4 regions of the Hydrogenophaga sp. LT287 genome follow, and region 4 is predicted to be linked to each of the others. Evidence: predicted binding sites of a transcription regulator. Region 4 holds the regulator's gene; each other region holds the start of a gene.
What was found. Region 4 encodes sigma-54, which starts transcription at its own class of promoters, with help from an activator protein. Its sites were predicted from a motif close to TGGCANGNAANCTGCTTT; they were not measured.

Region 1 (4,306 bases), on a different contig from region 4:
TGGTTGCGTGGGCCGCCCTTGTCGTAACGGGCGTGAAACGCCCTCAGGTCCAGGCTGTCGACGCTGTCGCTGATGAAGTACGCCAGATGCCCTTCGGGCAGCCAGTCTTGCAGTGCGTCAGGCAGCAGTCGCTGCTGTTGCGGTTCGTAGGGGAGGTAACTTGCGGCCATGCCCACAATTTACCAAGCATTCGGACCTCATGGCGCTTCTGCCGCGCAGGCTCCTAGCCCTGCGACCGCTCGCCGGCGGCTGCGCCGTGCGTTCTGTCTAAACAGACATTGCGTCGCTTGACCATGGCGCACCCCGGCCTGATTTTTTTGCTGGCCTGGGTGCTCGGGGTGGCATTGCAGTTGCAGCAAGCGGCCCTGTGGCCCTTGGGGGTGTATGCGGGTCTGCTGCTGGCGGGTGGGGTGCTGCTGTTGGGGCTTGCGCGGTTCGCGCGGCTCGGCCCGCGTGGCTTGTTGCTGGGCACGGTGTTGGCGGGTGTGCTGGCGGGCGCAGGGCTCACGGGCACGCGTGCGGCCCATTACGCTGCGCAGGCCATGCCCCACCACCTGCAGGGTCTGGACCTGGTGGTCACCGGGCGTGTGGCTTCGCTGCCGCGCCGCACCGAGCTGGGCGAGCGCTTCGACCTGGTGGTGGAAACCGCCACCCGCGCCGGACATCCGGTGGCTGTGCCCGGGCGCCTGCAGCTGAGCTGGTATGGCAGCGCAGCGGCGGTATTTGAAGAAGCCAGCGCTGGCGCCCGAAACACCCCCGGCCTGCACGCCGGCGACCGCTGGCGCTTCACCGTGCGCCTGCGCAGCCCACACGGCAACGCCAACCCGCACGGCTTTGACCGCGAACGCAACCTGTGGGAGCAAGGCGTTGGCGCCACCGGCTATGTGCGCAACGGCCCGCGAGACCCCGCCCCTGAGAACCTGGGCCGTACCGCCTGGCACCCGTTGGACACGGCACGCCAGTGGGTCAGCGCCCGCATTGAGGCGCAGGTGGACGAGCCCCGCAGCGCCGGCGTACTGGCGGCGCTGGTGGTGGGCGACCAAAGCGCCATCGAGCGCGCCGACTGGGACCTGTTTCGCACCACCGGGGTGGCCCATTTGATGAGCATCTCCGGCTTGCACGTCACCATGTTTGCCTGGCTGGCCACCGCGCTCATTGGGGCGCTGTGGCGGCGCCTGGCCCGGGTGCGGCCACAGGCCTTGCTGGCGGTGCCCACGCCGCTGGCAGCCAGTGTGGGCGGGGTGGTGCTAGCCACCGCCTACGCGCTGTTTTCGGGCTGGGGCGTGCCGTCGCAGCGCACCGTGATCATGCTGGCCGTGGTGGTGGGGCTGCGCTTGTCGGTGCGGCGCTGGCCATGGCCGGTGGTGTGGCTGCTGGCCATGGTGGCGGTGCTGTTGCTGGACCCCTGGGCCTTGCTGCAGCCGGGCTTCTGGCTGAGCTTTGTGGCGGTGGGCATTTTGTTTGCCACCGACCCGGGGCAGCGCATGGCCCGCCTGGCCCAGGCCGAGCTGGAGCCGCGCGCCCGGCGCTCCCTGCGTGCCGCCGCTGGGCTGCTGCGCGAGCAGTCGGTGGTCACGGTGGCGCTCGCGCCGCTGTCGCTGCTGTTGTTTGGCCAGTTTTCGGTGGTGGGCTTGCTGGCCAACCTGCTGGCTATTCCGTGGGTCACGCTGGTCGTCACGCCGCTGGCCATGCTGGGTGTGGCCGTGCCGCTGCTGTGGGAGGCCGCCGCGCTGGCGGTGCAGGCGCAAGCCACGGTGTTGCAGTGGCTGGCCCAGTGGCCCTGGGCTGCCATTCACCGGGCCATACCGCCCGCGCCGCTGGCGCTGGCCGGGGTGATGGGCGGTGTGTTGCTGGTGCTGCGCCTGCCCTGGGCGGTGCGCGGTGCGGGGCTGCTGCTGGTGTGGCCGGTGCTGCTGTGGGCGCCACCGCGCCCCGCGGTGGGGCAGTTTGAGCTGCTGGCGGTGGACGTGGGGCAGGGCAGCGCCGTGTTGGTGCGCACCGCCCGCCACACCCTGCTGTACGACGCGGGGCCGCGCTACAGCCCCGAGAGCGATGCTGGGCAGCGCGTGATCGTGCCGCTGCTGCGCGCCTTGGGCGAGGCGCCCCACACCGTCGTGGTGAGCCACCGCGACAGCGACCACGCCGGCGGCATGGCGGCGGTGCGCAGCGCCTGGCCTCAGGCGCGGTGGCTGTCGTCTTTTGACGCCGAGCCCGTGCAGCGCTGCGTGGCCGGCCAGCGCTGGCGCTGGGACGGGGTGGACTTTGAGGTGCTGCACCCGCAGCCCGCCCACTACGGGCCCGAGGGCCAGGGCCTGCTCAGCAGCAACGCGATGTCGTGCGTGCTGCGCGTGGCCAGCGCCCAGCACAGCGCCTGGCTGGGCGGTGACATCGACGCCGAGCAGGAAACCCGCCTGGCCCTGGCCCTGGCCCAGCCCGACGCCCGCGCCACCGTGTTGCTGGCGCCGCACCACGGCAGCCTCACGTCCAGCAGCCCGGTGCTGCTCAACACCCTGCGCCCACGCTGGGTGCTGGTGCAGTCGGGCTACCGCAACCGCTTCAACCACCCGGCGCCGGCCGTGCTGGAACGCTACCGCCAGCGCGGCATGCGCTGGGTGACGTCGGCCGACTGCGGCGCCGCCACCTGGCGCAGCGCCGAACCCGATGCGGTGCAATGCCAGCGAGACGAGGCGCGGCGCTATTGGCACCACCCGGCGCCCGCGTTCACAACGCTGCAAAACGACTGATCTCACTTCGCCGTCAGCGAGCGGGTCGCTTCTTTTTGCACCGATTTGGGGCTGAACTTGCGGTGCCTGGCCCAGTCCTTGCTATGCTGTAACAAGGAGAGATAACGCCCATGAGCCGACCGATGTTTGATGAAATGAACGCCTCGCCCACCGAGGTGCGAGCCCATTACGAAAACTACGCCCGCTGGCTGGCGCAGCAGCCCGAGGAGGTCATGGCGTCGCGCCGTGAAGAGGCTGAAATGATCTTCCGGCGCGTCGGCATCACCTTTGCGGTGTATGGCGCCAAAGACGAGGACGGCTCGGGCACCGAGCGCCTGATTCCGTTTGACTTGATTCCCCGCATCATCCCGGCCAAGGAATGGAGCAGCATGGAAGAAGGTCTGGTGCAGCGCGTGACCGCGCTCAACCGCTTCGTTCACGACGTGTACCACGACCAGGAAATCATCAAGGCGGGCATTGTGCCGGCCGACCAGATTTTCCAGAACGCCCAGTTTCGCCCCGAAATGATGGGCGTGGACGTACCCGGTGGCGTGTACTCGCACATTTCGGGTGTCGACATTGTGCGGGCCCCCAACGCGGCCGGTGAGGGCGAGTACTACGTGCTCGAAGACAACCTGCGTGTGCCCAGCGGCGTGAGCTACATGCTGGAAGACCGCAAGATGATGATGCGGCTGTTCCCCGAGTTGTTCGGCCAGAACCGCGTGGCGCCCGTGGCGCACTACCCCGACCTGCTGCTGGAAACCCTGCGCGCCGTGAGCCCCGCCACCACGGCCGAGCCCACGGTGGTGGTGCTCACGCCCGGCATGTACAACAGCGCTTACTTTGAACACGCCTTTTTGGCGCAGCAAATGGGCATCGAGCTGGTTGAAGGCCAAGACCTGTTTGTGAAAGACAACTTTGTCTACATGCGCACCACCCGCGGCCCCAAGCGGGTGGACGTGATTTACCGCCGCGTGGACGACGATTTTCTGGACCCGCTGGTGTTTCGCCCCACGTCCACGCTGGGTTGCGCGGGCTTGCTGGGCGTGTACCGCAGCGGCAACGTGGCCATTTGCAATGCGGTGGGCACCGGCGTGGCCGACGACAAGTCGATTTACCCCTACGTGCCCAAGATGATCGAGTTTTACCTGGGCCAGAAACCCATATTGAACAACGTGCCCACCTTCATGGGGCGCAACCCGGAAGACCTGAAGTACATGTTGGCTCACATGGAAGAGCTGGTGGTGAAAGAGGTGCATGGCGCGGGCGGCTACGGCATGCTGGTGGGCCCGGCGTCCACCAAGGCCGAAGTGGAAGAGTTTCGCGCGCTGGTGAAAGCCAAACCCGACGGCTACATTGCCCAGCCCACGCTGAGCCTGTCCACCTGCCCGACCTATGTGGACAGCGGCGTGGCGCCGCGCCATATTGACCTGCGCCCGTTTGTGCTCAGCGGCAAAGAAGTGCAGATGGTGCCCGGCGGCCTGACCCGTGTGGCGCTGAAAGACGGCTCGCTGGTCGTCAACTCGTCACAAGGCGGCGGTACAAAAGACACCTGGGTGCTGGAGGACTGATCCCCCCGCGCC
Region 2 (4,306 bases), on a different contig from region 4:
ACGGCCCTGTGGACCGCCACAACCCGCAGGCCAGCCTGATCGCCCGTGTGGGTGTGGACCTGTCTGAGCAGGCGGTGGGAACCACCGCCATTGGCGCCACCCTGGCCGAACTCCAACCGGTGTGGCTGCACCGCGGCGAACACTTTTTTGACGACACCGGCATTTACAGCTGCGCCGGTGCACCGCTGTTTGGTCCCGACGGCCGCTGCGTGGGCATGCTCGATCTCACAGGCATCCATGTGGCCGAGCGCCCGGCGCTCAAACACCTGGTGGCGCAGTCGGCCAGACGCATTGAAAACGCACTCACACTGGCGCAGCCCCACCAGCTGCTGCTGCGCATCCACTGGCCCGGCAGCTCACCCGACGAAGACAGCGCGGGCCTGGTCTGTGTGGACGCCGACGGCTTTGTGACCGGCACCAACCGCGCCGCCGCCGACATGCTCACCCTGGCACCCGGCGCGCCCTGGCCCCATTGCAGCGACGTGTTTGCGGTGCCGTTTGAAACGTTGTTTGATGACGCCCGCAGCGCAAGCGCTGCGCGTGAACTGCCGTTGTGGTCGGGCCTGCGGCTGGCGGTGTGGAGTCGATTGAGCAGCGACCGAGCCCAACCCCAGAACCCGCCACCAGCCAGGCACACCAGCTTGCCGCTGAAAGATGTCGAGACGGCACTCATACGCAAAGCGGTGGAAGACGCGCGCGGCAATGTGATGGAAGCAGCCCGCTCGCTCGGCATAAGCCGTGCCACCGTTTACCGCAAGCTGAGTAGCAAGCGTCCCGGCGGTCCCGCCTGACCCGAAAGGGTTGCCCTCAGGCTGTGGTGAGCGTGAGCTTGTTCTGTCGAAAAATGGCCAGCATTTCTCCAGATGCGTGCAGACGGCGGAAAGCCTCTTCCACCAGCAGCCGTAGCTGGCGATTGCGCGACTTGATCGCGACACCCACCGGCCAGCCACGATCAACCAGATTGCCCAGTTTAATTTCCTCTATACCCAGATGGGCAGGTGAAGCAGCAAGGCGGGCCAGCACGTACTCGCCCTGGGCACGGGTCACATAGGCTGCGGCCACCGTGCCATCCACCACCGCCTGCGCCGCCAGCAAACCGGTGTCGAACAAGCGAACCTGATCTTTCAATATTCCGCCGCCGTAGCCCAACATTGCAGAGGTCAGGCCCATGCCGCGCTCTCCTGCCAGGGGCAGTCCTTTAAGGTCGTCCGGTGTCTCCACGCGTTGCACGCGCCGACGGTCGACCAGCAAAACGGGTACCTCTTTCTGGTAGGTGCCGAAAATGAAGGCCAGGCGATCGGCCATCATGAGGTGCATGTCAACAGGGACGCGCATCAGCAGATCTGCCGGGCCATGGCCCAGGTAGTGCCCTCGGGTCACCATGTTGCGCAGATCGCCATGCATGTCTTCAGCCGCCTGAAAAGGCAGCAGGGAGAGACCCAATCCCATTTCTCGCGTCAAAGCACGGGCAATGTCGATATCGAGCCCTTGCATGTTGGCGGGCGGTCCGTAGGAATAGGGTTCGTTGTCTTTGTAGACGGCGACGATGAGTGATCCGCGCTGTTTGATGACCTCGAACTCAGAAGGCTCACCTTCGTCAGGCCGCTGGGCCAATGACAAGGGCGCCACGGTGGAGCACAGGGCAGCGGCAAGCACCTGACGGCGGCTCGGGTACGCCGAGCCGCCGCTGGGCCATGGGGTGGCGGGGATGTCGTGCTGGTTCAATTTGGTCTCCTGTGCGGGTTGGGCAAATCGTCGCCTGTAAGTGGTGCTCTAGCCTGCCCAGACGGCCGGGATCCACTCGGACCCGCCGCCCTCAGGCAAACCCTCAAAGGGCATCAGGGTTCGCGGCGCGTTTCGAGGTAGGCCTTGATGGTCCAGATGGCTTCCTGCGACAAGGTGCTTTCAAAGGGTGGCATGTAGACGCGTCCATCCCGCACACGACCGCGGCGCACGGTGGCCACATAGAACTCGTCCATTTCTTTGAAACACGCCTTCTTCTTGGCTTCATCTGCCATGCCCGTGCACTCTTGGTCAAACTTGCGCAAGTCAGGAGAAATACCCCCTGAGATGGCTTCGAGCCCGTGGCAACGCGCGCAGTTCTGGTTGTAGGCCGAGGAACCGATGCGCAAGGCTTCCTTGTACTCCGGTGCGCCCGTGGTGTACGGGTTGCTGTCCAGCCACTTTTCGCCCAGTTTGGGCAGCGAGCTGGTGTCTACTGCTTGGGGGGTGACATCCCCATGGGCATGGACCACCGCGGCGAGACCTGCGCACACGGCCAAGCCAAGGGCCCAGCGGCCCAGAAGTGGGATACGGAAATGGGTGGGGTATTTCATGGGTTTGTCTCCGAAGTCTGAAAGCTGAAAAGCGGGTACGCAACCATCCTCAGCAATATGCAGGCCAGGCACGCTTTGGGCCAAAGCAACGCCCTGTCAGCGCCCCGAGAAGCCTTCAGTTGCACGCCGGGCAAGAGCCATCGCGCAACACCAGTGTTGCAATTTGAAGCAGAAAGATCCCCCCTGGTACAGACGCAGCCTGCCACAGGCCAACCCATGGGGTGAGCGCGCCTGTGGCGAGCAATTTGCTATGTCTGGAACACTCCAGCGTCACGGACTGGAGCAACCAAGGGAAAGCCTGTGTTGATCCCTGACACAGATGCGAGGACAATGAAATGCAAGAAATCAAAAAAGCCGATCCGTCTTCGACGGGCCCATCGCATGAGATGGTGCCTTGGGGAATGGATCCCTGGGACACCTTGACCCCGGTAGCAGGAGACGACATGAACGGCGGGATGCAGATGCACGGCATGGGCCGCCCGAAGGGTGGCCATATGTCGAATGACTTAAAAGGCACGGATGCAGGCTTGATCTCTCAGTCGCACCGACGCTCGCTTGCGCACGGCCTGTCGGCACAGGACGAACCCGATTTTTCCAGCCCCGGACGCGGACTCCTGGCCGACGTGCTGGAGGAGAACAAGTTTCTTTTCCAGCATGCGGCGCCCGTCATGGAGACCCTGTACGACCAGATCGTCAACACCCACAGCATGGTGCTGCTGACGTCGGCACGGGGCATGGTGCTGCACTCGCTGGGCGACACCGACTTCCTGGAAAAAGCCTCCCAGGTGGCGCTGACCCCGGGCATGGATTGGTCCGAAAAAAACAAAGGGACGAACGCCATTGGCACAGCGCTGACCGAGCAAGAAGCGCTCACGGTGCACGGCAGCCAGCACTACCTGAACGCCAACAAATTCCTCACCTGTTCAGCAGCCCCCATCTTTGATCCCTATGGCCAGGTCATTGGCGCGCTGGACGTGACCGGAGACCACCGCAGCGTGCACCAGCACACGCTGGCGCTGGTGCGCATGTCGGCGCAGATGATCGAAAACCACATGTTTGCCGACATCTTCCCCAAAGCCATCCGCATCCACTTTCACACGCGATCGGAATTTCTGGGCACGCTGGTGGAAGGCATCGCGGTGTTCTCACCCGAGGGGCGGTTTCTGTCGGCCAACCGCAGCGCGCAGTTCCAGATGGGGCTGCCTTACAGCGCGCTCAAGGCACACACGTTTTCGTCGCTGTTCGGCATGTCGGTGTCGGCGCTCTTCGAACGCTTCAGCGGCGCGCTGCCCAACCCGAAACAACTCTGTTTGCACAACGGCGTGTCGGTGTGGTGCCGCATGAAAGCCAAGGCGGCCAACGCATGGTCAGGCTCGGTGAACAGCGCTCCCGCACAAGGCACGTCCAGCCCCGCAGACATGCGTTCTGGCGATGCACCCGGCACAGCTGTGCCGGTACCCGCGCCCCTGAAGCAAACAGGTAAAAAAATGCAGTTTTCCTCCCTGCACTACCTCGACACGGGTGACCGGCAGGTGTCGTCGGTGATCCACAAGTTGCGCATGGTCTCGGGGCGGGACATTCCCATCATGATCCTGGGCGAAACCGGCACCGGCAAAGACCTGCTGGCGCAAGCAATTCATGGCGATTCCACCCGGTCTGCGCAGCCCTTTGTGTCGGTCAATTGCGCCTCCATTCCAGACACGCTGATCGAGTCGGAGCTGTTTGGCTACGAAGAAGGTGCCTTCACCGGTGCGCGCAAAAAAGGCTCCATTGGCAAGATCTTGCAAGCCCATGGCGGCACCCTGTTTCTGGACGAAATCGGTGACATGCCCAAGCACCTGCAGGCGCGGCTGCTGCGGGTGCTGCAAGAGCGCAAAGTCAGCCCGCTGGGCGCAGGCAAAGAGGTGGATGTGGACGTGGCGGTGGTCAGCGCCACCCACAAAAACCTCAAAGACATGATCGCCCGGGGC
Region 3 (4,306 bases), on a different contig from region 4:
TTGCAGGACGCAACCGGGCAGGCCTGGTGGAGGCTGGGCCTGCACGAGCCGGTGTCAGAAAACCCCGTCATCACGTTTGAAATGCCACTCCAGGGCGTGGGCCATCTGCGGCTGGTCGGACGCGACAACAACGGCAACCGCATCAACGTGGAGCTGCTGTCATGAAGGGCGTGTTGCTCGCAGGCTTTGCCGCCGCAGCCTGGCTGGTGGTTCCACCCCTGCAGGCGCAGCCGGTGCCGGCAGCACCGGCGCACGTACCGAGGCCCGATATGGCCAAGCTCGACTACGACCTGCAGGCGCGCCAGATCGCGCCACGCACCTGGGTGATTGAAGGCGCAGTGGACGACTTCAATCGACAAAATGGCTGCAATATCATCAACACCGCCTTCATCGCCACCGGTGCGGGGGTTGTGGTGGTCAATACCGGTCCGTCACGGCTGTATGGCGAACAGCAGCGAAAGCTGATTGAACGCACCACCCGGGAAACGGTGGTGCAGGTGCTCAACCTCAACCTGCACCCGGACTATTTTTTCGGTAACCAGGCCTGGGCCAACCGGCCTGTGCAGGCGCTGCCCGGGAGTATTGCCGGCATGCAGGCCGAGGGAGCCGCTTACGCCGACAACCTCTACCGGCTTTGCGGTGACTGGATGAAGCAGACCGAGTCAACGCCTGCGGCGCAAGCGCTGGCGCCTGGGGTGCGCACGCTGGGGCAGCACCGGTTGGAACTGGTCCGGCTTTCGGGCCACACGGCAGATGACCTTGTGCTGCTCGACCACAGCACGGGCGTGTTGTTTGCCGGTGGGCTGGTGTTTGCCGACCGTGTGCCGACCACGCCGCATGCCGACTTTGGGGCCTGGCAGGCCAGTTTGAACCGTCTCGAAGGCCTGCTTGCCACTGGCGGGTTTCGCGTGGTTGTACCCAGCCACGGGCCGGTGCACGAGGGCCGTCGCGGCCTGGCCCAGACGCGCGACTGGATCGACTGGCTCACCGCCCACATGAAGACCCAGGCGGAGGGTGGCCTGGATCTGTTGGAGGTGCTGGCCCTGCCGGTCCCGCCACGTTTCGCGGGTTGGGCGGCGCAGCCTGTGGAGTTGCACCGAACGCTGATGCAGTGGTACCCCGGCTTCGAGCAGCGGGCCTTGGCAGGGCGCTGACCCGCACGGCAGCTGCCTCCGGTGGTGCCGTGCCAGCGGGCGTCTGCCAGGTGTCACAAGCGATACACCGGCACTGCGCCATTTTTGAGCAGTGTCACCGCCATTGAAGCTTGAGAGCTGTGCAGGCTGGGGCAATTGCGCCCGTCCTCCCGGGCTCAAGGCTCGGTCTCCAGGCAAAAGTGTCACCGGAAAGCCTGGCACAGATGTTGCGCAAGAAGGGTGTGCAACCTGGGAGCTGGAGGCCTGGGAAGTTCGCCACCGGCCGGGCATCGCGCTCGGCTTCAGTCATCAACCTCGTGAATGAGCAGGAGACAACACAATGAAACGCAAACTACTGAGTCTTTTGATCCTGGCCGCCACCGCCCACGTCAGTGCGCAGGTGACCGACGCCATGATCGCCGACGATGCCAAGACGACCGACAGCGTGCTGAGCAATGGCCTGGGCACCCAGCTGCAGCGCCACTCGCCATTGACCGACATCAACGCCCGCAACATCAACCGTTTGGTGCCCACCTGGTCGATGTCTTTTGGCGGTGAGAAGCAGCGCGGCCAACAGTCACAGCCGCTGATTCACAAAGGCAAGATGTTTGTCACCGGGTCGTATTCGCGCATCTTTGCGCTCGACTCCAAGACCGGCAAGAAGCTCTGGAAGTACGAGCACCGTCTGCCCGAAGGCATCATGCCTTGCTGCGACGTGATCAACCGCGGTGCTGCCCTGTACGACAACCTGGTCATCTTCGGCACGCTGGACGCCCAGTTGGTGGCGCTGGACCAGGACACCGGCCGTGTGGTGTGGCGTGAGCGCATCGACGACTACAGCGCGGGCTACAGCTACACCGCTGCACCGCTGATCGCCGAAGGTCTGCTCATGACGGGCGTCTCGGGCGGTGAGTTCGGTGTGATCGGTCGCGTCGAAGCGCGCGATCCGAAGACCGGCAAAATGGTCTGGGTGCGCCCGGTGGTCGAAGGCCACATGGGTTTCAAGGACGGCAAGGAAAACGGAATTTCCGGCACCACCAACGCCACTTGGCCTGGCGAGATGTGGAAAACTGGCGGTGCGGCCACCTGGATGGGTGGCAGCTACGATCCCAAGACCGGTCTGGCCTATTTCGGCACCGGGAACCCTGGCCCTTGGAACAGCCACCTGCGCAAGGGTGACAACCTCTACTCTGCGTCGACCGTGGCGATCGACCCCAAGACGGGCAAGATCGTGTGGCACTACCAAGGTACGCCCAACGACGGGTGGGATTTTGACGGCACCAACGAGTTCATCACCTTTGACATGGATGGCAAGCGCGTGGGCGCCAAGGCGGACCGCAACGGCTACTTCTATGTGAACGATGCCGCTACCGGCAAGCTGGTCAACGCCTTCCCATTTGTGACCAAAACCACCTGGGCAACCGGCATTGACCTCAAGACCGGGCGTCCCAACTTTGTGCCAGAAAACCGGCCAGGTGACCCGGCAGGTACGGGTGGTGATGGCAACAAAGGCAAGTCGGTGTTTGCTGCCCCTGCGTTCCTGGGTGGCAAAAACCAGATGCCCATGGCTTACAGCCCCAAGACGGGTCTGTTCTACGTGCCGACCAACGAGTGGGGCATGGAGATCTGGAACGAGCCGGTCACCTACAAGAAGGGTGCCGCCTACCTGGGCGCTGGTTTCACCATCAAACCGCTGTACGACGACTACATCGGCTCACTCCGTGCGATCAACCCCAAGTCTGGCAAGGTCGAATGGGAAGTGAAGAACGAGGCGCCGCTCTGGGGTGGGGTGCTGACGGTGGGTGACATGGTGGTCTGGGGCACGCCCGAGGGCTACCTGAAAGCCGCCGATGCCAAAACCGGCAAGATCCTGTGGCAGTTCCAGACCGGCTCCGGCATCGTGGCACCGCCGGTGACCTGGATGCAGGACGGCGAGCAATACATCAGCGTGGTTTCTGGCTGGGGTGGCGCTGTGCCTCTGTGGGGTGGCGAGGTGGCCAAGAAGGTCAACTTCCTGGAGCAGGGCGGTTCCGTCTGGACCTTCAAACTGCTGAAGTGATCGGCAGCCTGTGCCGCTCAGCGGCATCCCCTTGAGCGGGGGCCCCACCTCGGACCGGCCAGGCCGGATCCTTGGTGCGGGCTGGTTGGGGGTCTCTTCGCATCTTTTGCAGCGACAGGACCCCCATCCTTTTTCATTCTCTCTTTGGTGTTTTTGATATGCGTACTTTTTCTATCTTCACCGCGGGCTTGCTTCTCGCTGCGGGCGCCGCGCATGCGGTGGACGAAGCGGCAGCCGTGGAACTGTCCAAGAACAACGGCTGTATGTCCTGCCACTCGGCCAAGGAAAAAATTGTGGGCCCGTCCTTCAGCGCCATCGCTGAAAAGTACAAGGGTGACAAGGACGCTGCGGCCTCGCTGGCCCAATCCATCCAGAACGGCAGCAAGGGCAAATGGGGCCGCATCCCCATGCCGGCTCATCCGAGCATGAACCCTGCCGACATCAAGACCCTGGCCCAATGGGTCATGACGGCCCAACACTGATCGCGCTGGCCGCTGCGCTCTCGCTGAGCACTGCCGCGGCACAGCCGGTTCTGCCCGTGGGAGAAAAATCCCTCGTGGCCGTGACGCGTGACGGAAATCGAACCCCCATTGGCACGGTTGCTTTCACAAAGCTTGATGGCGGTCAATCGGCGTTTCGTGTGCAGATGGACCACACGGTGATGCGGGACCACTTTCTCTCCATGCGCGAATTCAAATGCCTGCCCGCCGCGCAGGAAATCAGCTGTTTCGTGCCTTACCCCTACCCGCAGCCAGGAACTGTGAGCGCCGCCAACTTCGCCTGGCTGGAGCACAGCCTGCTGTTCTTCTACAAGCAACCCGCTGACTTCGGCGCCAAGCTCTGGAACGGCATGATCTTCAGGTTCAGCCTGACACCGACGGGCCTGGTCGGTACGCCGCAGGCGGTGGATCTCAACCGCATCGGTGCGCCGCCAGAAAACCCCAACCAGCCGCCTTTCGGCGCCATGGATCGTGACGACTTCACCCCCGGGGCACGCTGGGTGCAGGAGCTTCGGATCGAGTGATCCGACAGCACGCCCCATTTCACTGGTACCCCTCATGCACCCTGCACGGTTCACAACGCAACTGGCCTGGACCTTGGCGGCTTTGCTGGC
Region 4 (4,306 bases):
ACCTTCCACCTGTTTCGCTCCTCTCGACCGCTGGCCGCTGCGCTGGTGATCGGTCTGTTGTGTGTGGGTGCCGCCCATGCCGAACGGGCCGACCGCAACAAGCCCATGAACGCCGAGGCCGACGCGCTGCGTTACGACGACGCCAACCAGACCAGCGTGTTCACCGGCAATGTGGTGATCACCAAAGGCACCATCATCATCCGGGGGGGGCGTGTGGAGGTGCGTCAGGATGCCCAGGGCAACCAGTTTGGAACCGTGACCGGCAGCCCGGCTTTTTTCCGCCAGAAACGCGACGTGGCCAACGAGTTCATCGAGGGCGAGGCCCTGCGCATTGAATACGACAGCAAGTCCGAGACGGTGCGCTTTGTCGGCAGCGCCGTGCTGCGGCGTTACAAAGGTGCGCAGGTCAACGACGAAACATCCGGCAGCGTGATCACCTACAACAGCAGCAACGACATGTTTTCGGTGGACGGTGGGGTCGCCAACCGCACGCCAGGCAATCCGTCGGGGCGCGTGAGGGCCATGCTCACGCCCGTGCCCAAGGAAGACGCGCCGACGGCCCCCGCAGCCTCGCCCGTGCCGCTGCGTCCCAGCGGGCAGGTTGGCGAGGGCACGCGGTGACGGCGCCCGCCACGGCAATGGCGGCCCAACCCGACTCCCTCCTCTCCACCAGCCGCCTGGAAGTGCGCGGGCTGAAGAAGGCTTACGGCAGCCGCCTCGTGGTCAAGGACGTGTCGCTGGCCGTCGACAAGGGGGAGGTGGTGGGTTTGCTCGGCCCCAACGGAGCCGGCAAAACCACCTCGTTTTACATGATCGTGGGCCTGCTGCGCTCCGACGCGGGCCAGATTCTGCTGGATGGCCAGTCCATCGAGCGCCAGCCCATTCACCGGCGCGCCCGCCTGGGCCTGGGCTACCTGCCGCAAGAAGCGTCCATCTTTCGCAAGCTCTCGGTGGCCGACAACGTGCGCGCCGTGCTGGAACTGCAGCTGGACGACGCGGGAAAACCGCTCAAGCCCGCCGCCATTGAAGAGCGGCTGGATGCCTTGCTCAAAGACCTGCACGTGGACCACCTGCGCGATTCGCCCGCGCCCGCGCTCTCGGGCGGCGAGCGGCGCCGTGTAGAGATTGCCCGCGCCCTGGCGACCAACCCGCGTTTCATCTTGCTCGACGAGCCCTTTGCCGGCATCGACCCGATCGCCGTGATCGAGATCCAGCGCATCATCGGGTTCCTGAAATCGCGCGGCATCGGGGTGCTGATCACCGACCACAACGTGCGCGAAACCCTGGGCATTTGCGACCGTGCCTACATCATCAACGAGGGGCACGTGCTCACCAGCGGCACGCCCGCCGAGATCGTTGAAAACGCCGATGTGCGCCGGGTGTACCTCGGCGAACATTTCCGGATGTGATGAAACAAGCCCCCACGCTCCTCCGCTGCGCGGGTCGCTGCCCCCCAAGGGGGCTGGGCCTGCCTTGGGGCGGCCCGGCGGCTGACCCGGCCACTTCGCCCACGCCACGGTGGGCGAGTGAGGCGCCGCTATTCAGGGCACCCGCGGATCCGGCTTTGCCGGTCCCAGGGTGCGCCCCCCTGGGGGGGACGCGCGCAGCGCGGCGGGGGGGCGGCCTGTGAAACAAGGCCTGTCCCTCCGCGTCTCGCAGCACCTGGCGCTCACGCCGCAGTTGCAGCAGTCCATCCGTTTGCTGCAACTGTCCACCTTGGAAATGGCGCAGGAAGTCGAGCAGATGCTGGACGAAAACCCGTTTCTGGAGCGCACCGACGAGATCGCCGACCGCGAAGCGTTTGGCCTGGAGCAGACCGACGCACCGGTGAGCGCGGGTGAGCAGATCACCGACGCCACACAGGCTGGGGCCGAGGCGGTGGCGTCCGCGCCCGAATACGACGGCCTGGTGTCTGAGCGCGTGTCCTCCAGCGACAGCACCACCGACAGCGCGCAAAGCGATGAGCTGGAAGGCCGCCTGGACGGTGCCACCCCGGTGGAAGAAAGCTGGGAAGGCGACGGCACCGTGGAAATGGCGCCCGACGACAGCGAGTGGGGTGGTGACGCACCGCCCCGCAACAGCGGCTCGGGCGACGACGACGAAACCGCCACTGCGGCCGACCTGGCGCGCGTGCCCGTCAGCCTGCAAGACCACCTGCACGACCAGGCGCGCTGCCTGCGCCTGAGCGACGAAGACCGCGCCGCGCTCTATTTCCTGATCGAGTCGCTCAACGACGACGGTTACCTGGAAGACACGCTGGCCGACCTGGCCACCGCCTGGCTCAGCCTGTCCAACCCCGGTGTGCTGACGGCCGACCCGGAAACCGGGGAAGACCCGGAACAGCTGGAGGCCCGCGAAGCCCTCGAACAGCGCCTCACCATGGCCCTGCATTTGCTGCAGCACATGGAGCCGGCTGGCGTGGGCGCCCGCGACCTGGGCGAATGCCTGCGCCTGCAGATCGAGGAAATGCGCAACAGCCCTGAGGCCCGCGCTGCCCTGGCCATTTGCAAGCAGCCGCTGGAGCTCATGGCCAAGCGCGACGTGAAGCGCTTGTGTGCGTTGTGTGGCATTGACGACGAAACCGCCCGCGCCGCGCTGGGCCTTATCGCGCGGCTGGAGCCCAAGCCCGGCCGCCGTTTTGTCGACGTGGAGCGCAACGTGGTGGTGCCCGATGTGCTCGTGACCCGCGCTGGGCGGGGCTTCAAAGTGCAGCTCAACGCCGAGGTGATGCCGCGCCTGCGCGTGCACGACGTGTACGCCAACGCCATGCGCGGCAACCGCGGTGGGCGCGACGGTGGCGCCAGCGGCGAAGCCGGCCACGCCGCCATGCAGCAGCGCCTGCAAGAAGCGCGCTGGTTCATCAAAAACATCCAGCAGCGCTTTGACACCATCTTGCGTGTGAGCAGCGCCATTGTGGAGCGCCAGCGCAACTTCTTTATGCACGGCGAACTCGCCATGCGCCCGCTGGTGCTGCGCGAAATTGCCGACGAGCTGGGCCTGCACGAATCCACCATCAGCCGCGTGACCACCGCCAAATACATGGCCACGCCGTTTGGCACTTACGAACTCAAGTATTTCTTTGGCTCGTCGCTGGGCACCGAAACCGGTGGCAACGCGTCGAGCACTGCGGTGCGTGCGCTGCTCAAGCAGTTCATTGCGGCCGAAGAACCGGCCAAACCGCTGTCTGACAACCAGCTCTCCGACCTGCTCAAAGAGCAGGGCATCGAATGCGCGCGGCGCACCGTGGCCAAGTACCGCGAGGCGCTGCGCATTGCGCCCGCGAACCTGCGAAAGAGCTTGTAACCCCCCGCGCCGCTTCGCGTCACCGCCACCCCAGCGGCCCGTCCTGAGCTTGTCGAAGGGCGGTTCCGTGGGGCATGCTGGAAGGGGTCAACGCACCAGATGCTCTGTAGCCATTGCCGAAGTAACTTGTTATGAACCAACTCAAACTTTTTCTCCCTTGCGCCGCTGGCGTAGAGGATTACCTGGCCGCAGAGGTGCAGCGCATCACCGGCGAGCCGCTGGCCTTCAAGGCGCGTGGCGGTGTGGGCGTGCAGGCCTCGTGGCGCGACGCCATGCGGCTGAACCTGCACAGCCGACTCTCTCAACGGGTATTGGTGCAGCTCTGGCACGGCGGTTACCGTAGCGAGCAAGACCTGTACAACGCGGCCGGCGAGATTGCCTGGGAAATCTGGTTCAGCCCGGCGCAGACCATCAAGGTCGAGATCACCGCGCAGCACAGTCCGCTGACCTCGCTCAATTTCGCCGCCTTGAAGATCAAAGACGCGATCTGCGACCGCTTTCGCGCCAAGCGCGGCGAACGCCCCAGCGTGGACACCACCTGGCCCGACGTGCGCATCTACGCCCACCTCACCACCGAAGAGCTCACGCTTTACATCGACACCTCGGGCGAGCCGCTGTTCAAGCGCGGCTGGCGCGAAGACAAGGGCGACGCCCCGCTGAAAGAAACCCTGGCCGCCGCCATGATCGCCGCCACTGGCTGGAACGGCGGCGAGGCCGAGTCGCTGGACGCCATCACCCCGCTGTACGACCCTTGCTGTGGCAGCGGCACCGTGGTGATTGAGGCCGCTCAAATCGCGCTCAACATCGCGCCGGGCCTGCTGCGCCGTTTTGCGTTCGAGAAGATGGTGCCCTTTCAGCCCCACGTGTGGACCGCCATCCAGGACGAAGCCGAGCGCGACATCCGCCCCTGGCCCGAAGGCCACCCGCCCATCGTGTTTGGCAGCGACGTGTCGTTCCGCATGGTCGACTTTGCCCAGCGCAACGCCGAGCGCGCGGGCGTGGC

Region 1: a site for sigma-54 is predicted at 2,812-2,829, ahead of AC0GNR_RS17400 (circularly permuted type 2 ATP-grasp protein). Genes of this name have one in related genera too.
Region 2: a site for sigma-54 is predicted at 2,386-2,403, ahead of pedF (cytochrome c-550 PedF). Genes of this name have one in related genera too.
Region 3: a site for sigma-54 is predicted at 1,350-1,367, ahead of AC0GNR_RS16655 (PQQ-dependent methanol/ethanol family dehydrogenase). Genes of this name have one in related genera too.

Annotation. Positions count from the first base shown of each region.
Region 1 is NZ_JBVPZC010000035.1:1,308-5,613, forward strand. Features, by position in the region: gene AC0GNR_RS17390 (IS1182 family transposase) at 1-170, opposite strand, end outside; gene AC0GNR_RS17395 (DNA internalization-related competence protein ComEC/Rec2) at 294-2,744, shown strand; gene AC0GNR_RS17400 (circularly permuted type 2 ATP-grasp protein) at 2,855-4,294, shown strand.
Region 2 is NZ_JBVPZC010000030.1:30,524-34,829, reverse strand. Features, by position in the region: gene AC0GNR_RS16745 (helix-turn-helix domain-containing protein) at 1-791, shown strand, start outside; gene AC0GNR_RS16740 (substrate-binding periplasmic protein) at 808-1,725, opposite strand; gene pedF (cytochrome c-550 PedF) at 1,839-2,336, opposite strand; gene AC0GNR_RS16730 (sigma-54-dependent Fis family transcriptional regulator) at 2,807-4,306, shown strand, end outside.
Region 3 is NZ_JBVPZC010000030.1:16,683-20,988, forward strand. Features, by position in the region: gene AC0GNR_RS16645 (quinoprotein dehydrogenase-associated SoxYZ-like carrier) at 1-165, shown strand, start outside; gene AC0GNR_RS16650 (quinoprotein relay system zinc metallohydrolase 1) at 162-1,154, shown strand; gene AC0GNR_RS16655 (PQQ-dependent methanol/ethanol family dehydrogenase) at 1,474-3,192, shown strand; gene AC0GNR_RS16660 (c-type cytochrome) at 3,351-3,674, shown strand; gene AC0GNR_RS16665 (hypothetical protein) at 3,833-4,216, shown strand; gene AC0GNR_RS16670 (tetratricopeptide repeat protein) at 4,251-4,306, shown strand, end outside.
Region 4 is NZ_JBVPZC010000008.1:7,303-11,608, reverse strand. Features, by position in the region: gene lptA (lipopolysaccharide transport periplasmic protein LptA) at 1-621, shown strand, start outside; gene lptB (LPS export ABC transporter ATP-binding protein) at 639-1,409, shown strand; gene rpoN (RNA polymerase factor sigma-54) at 1,627-3,303, shown strand; gene AC0GNR_RS08480 (THUMP domain-containing class I SAM-dependent RNA methyltransferase) at 3,435-4,306, shown strand, end outside.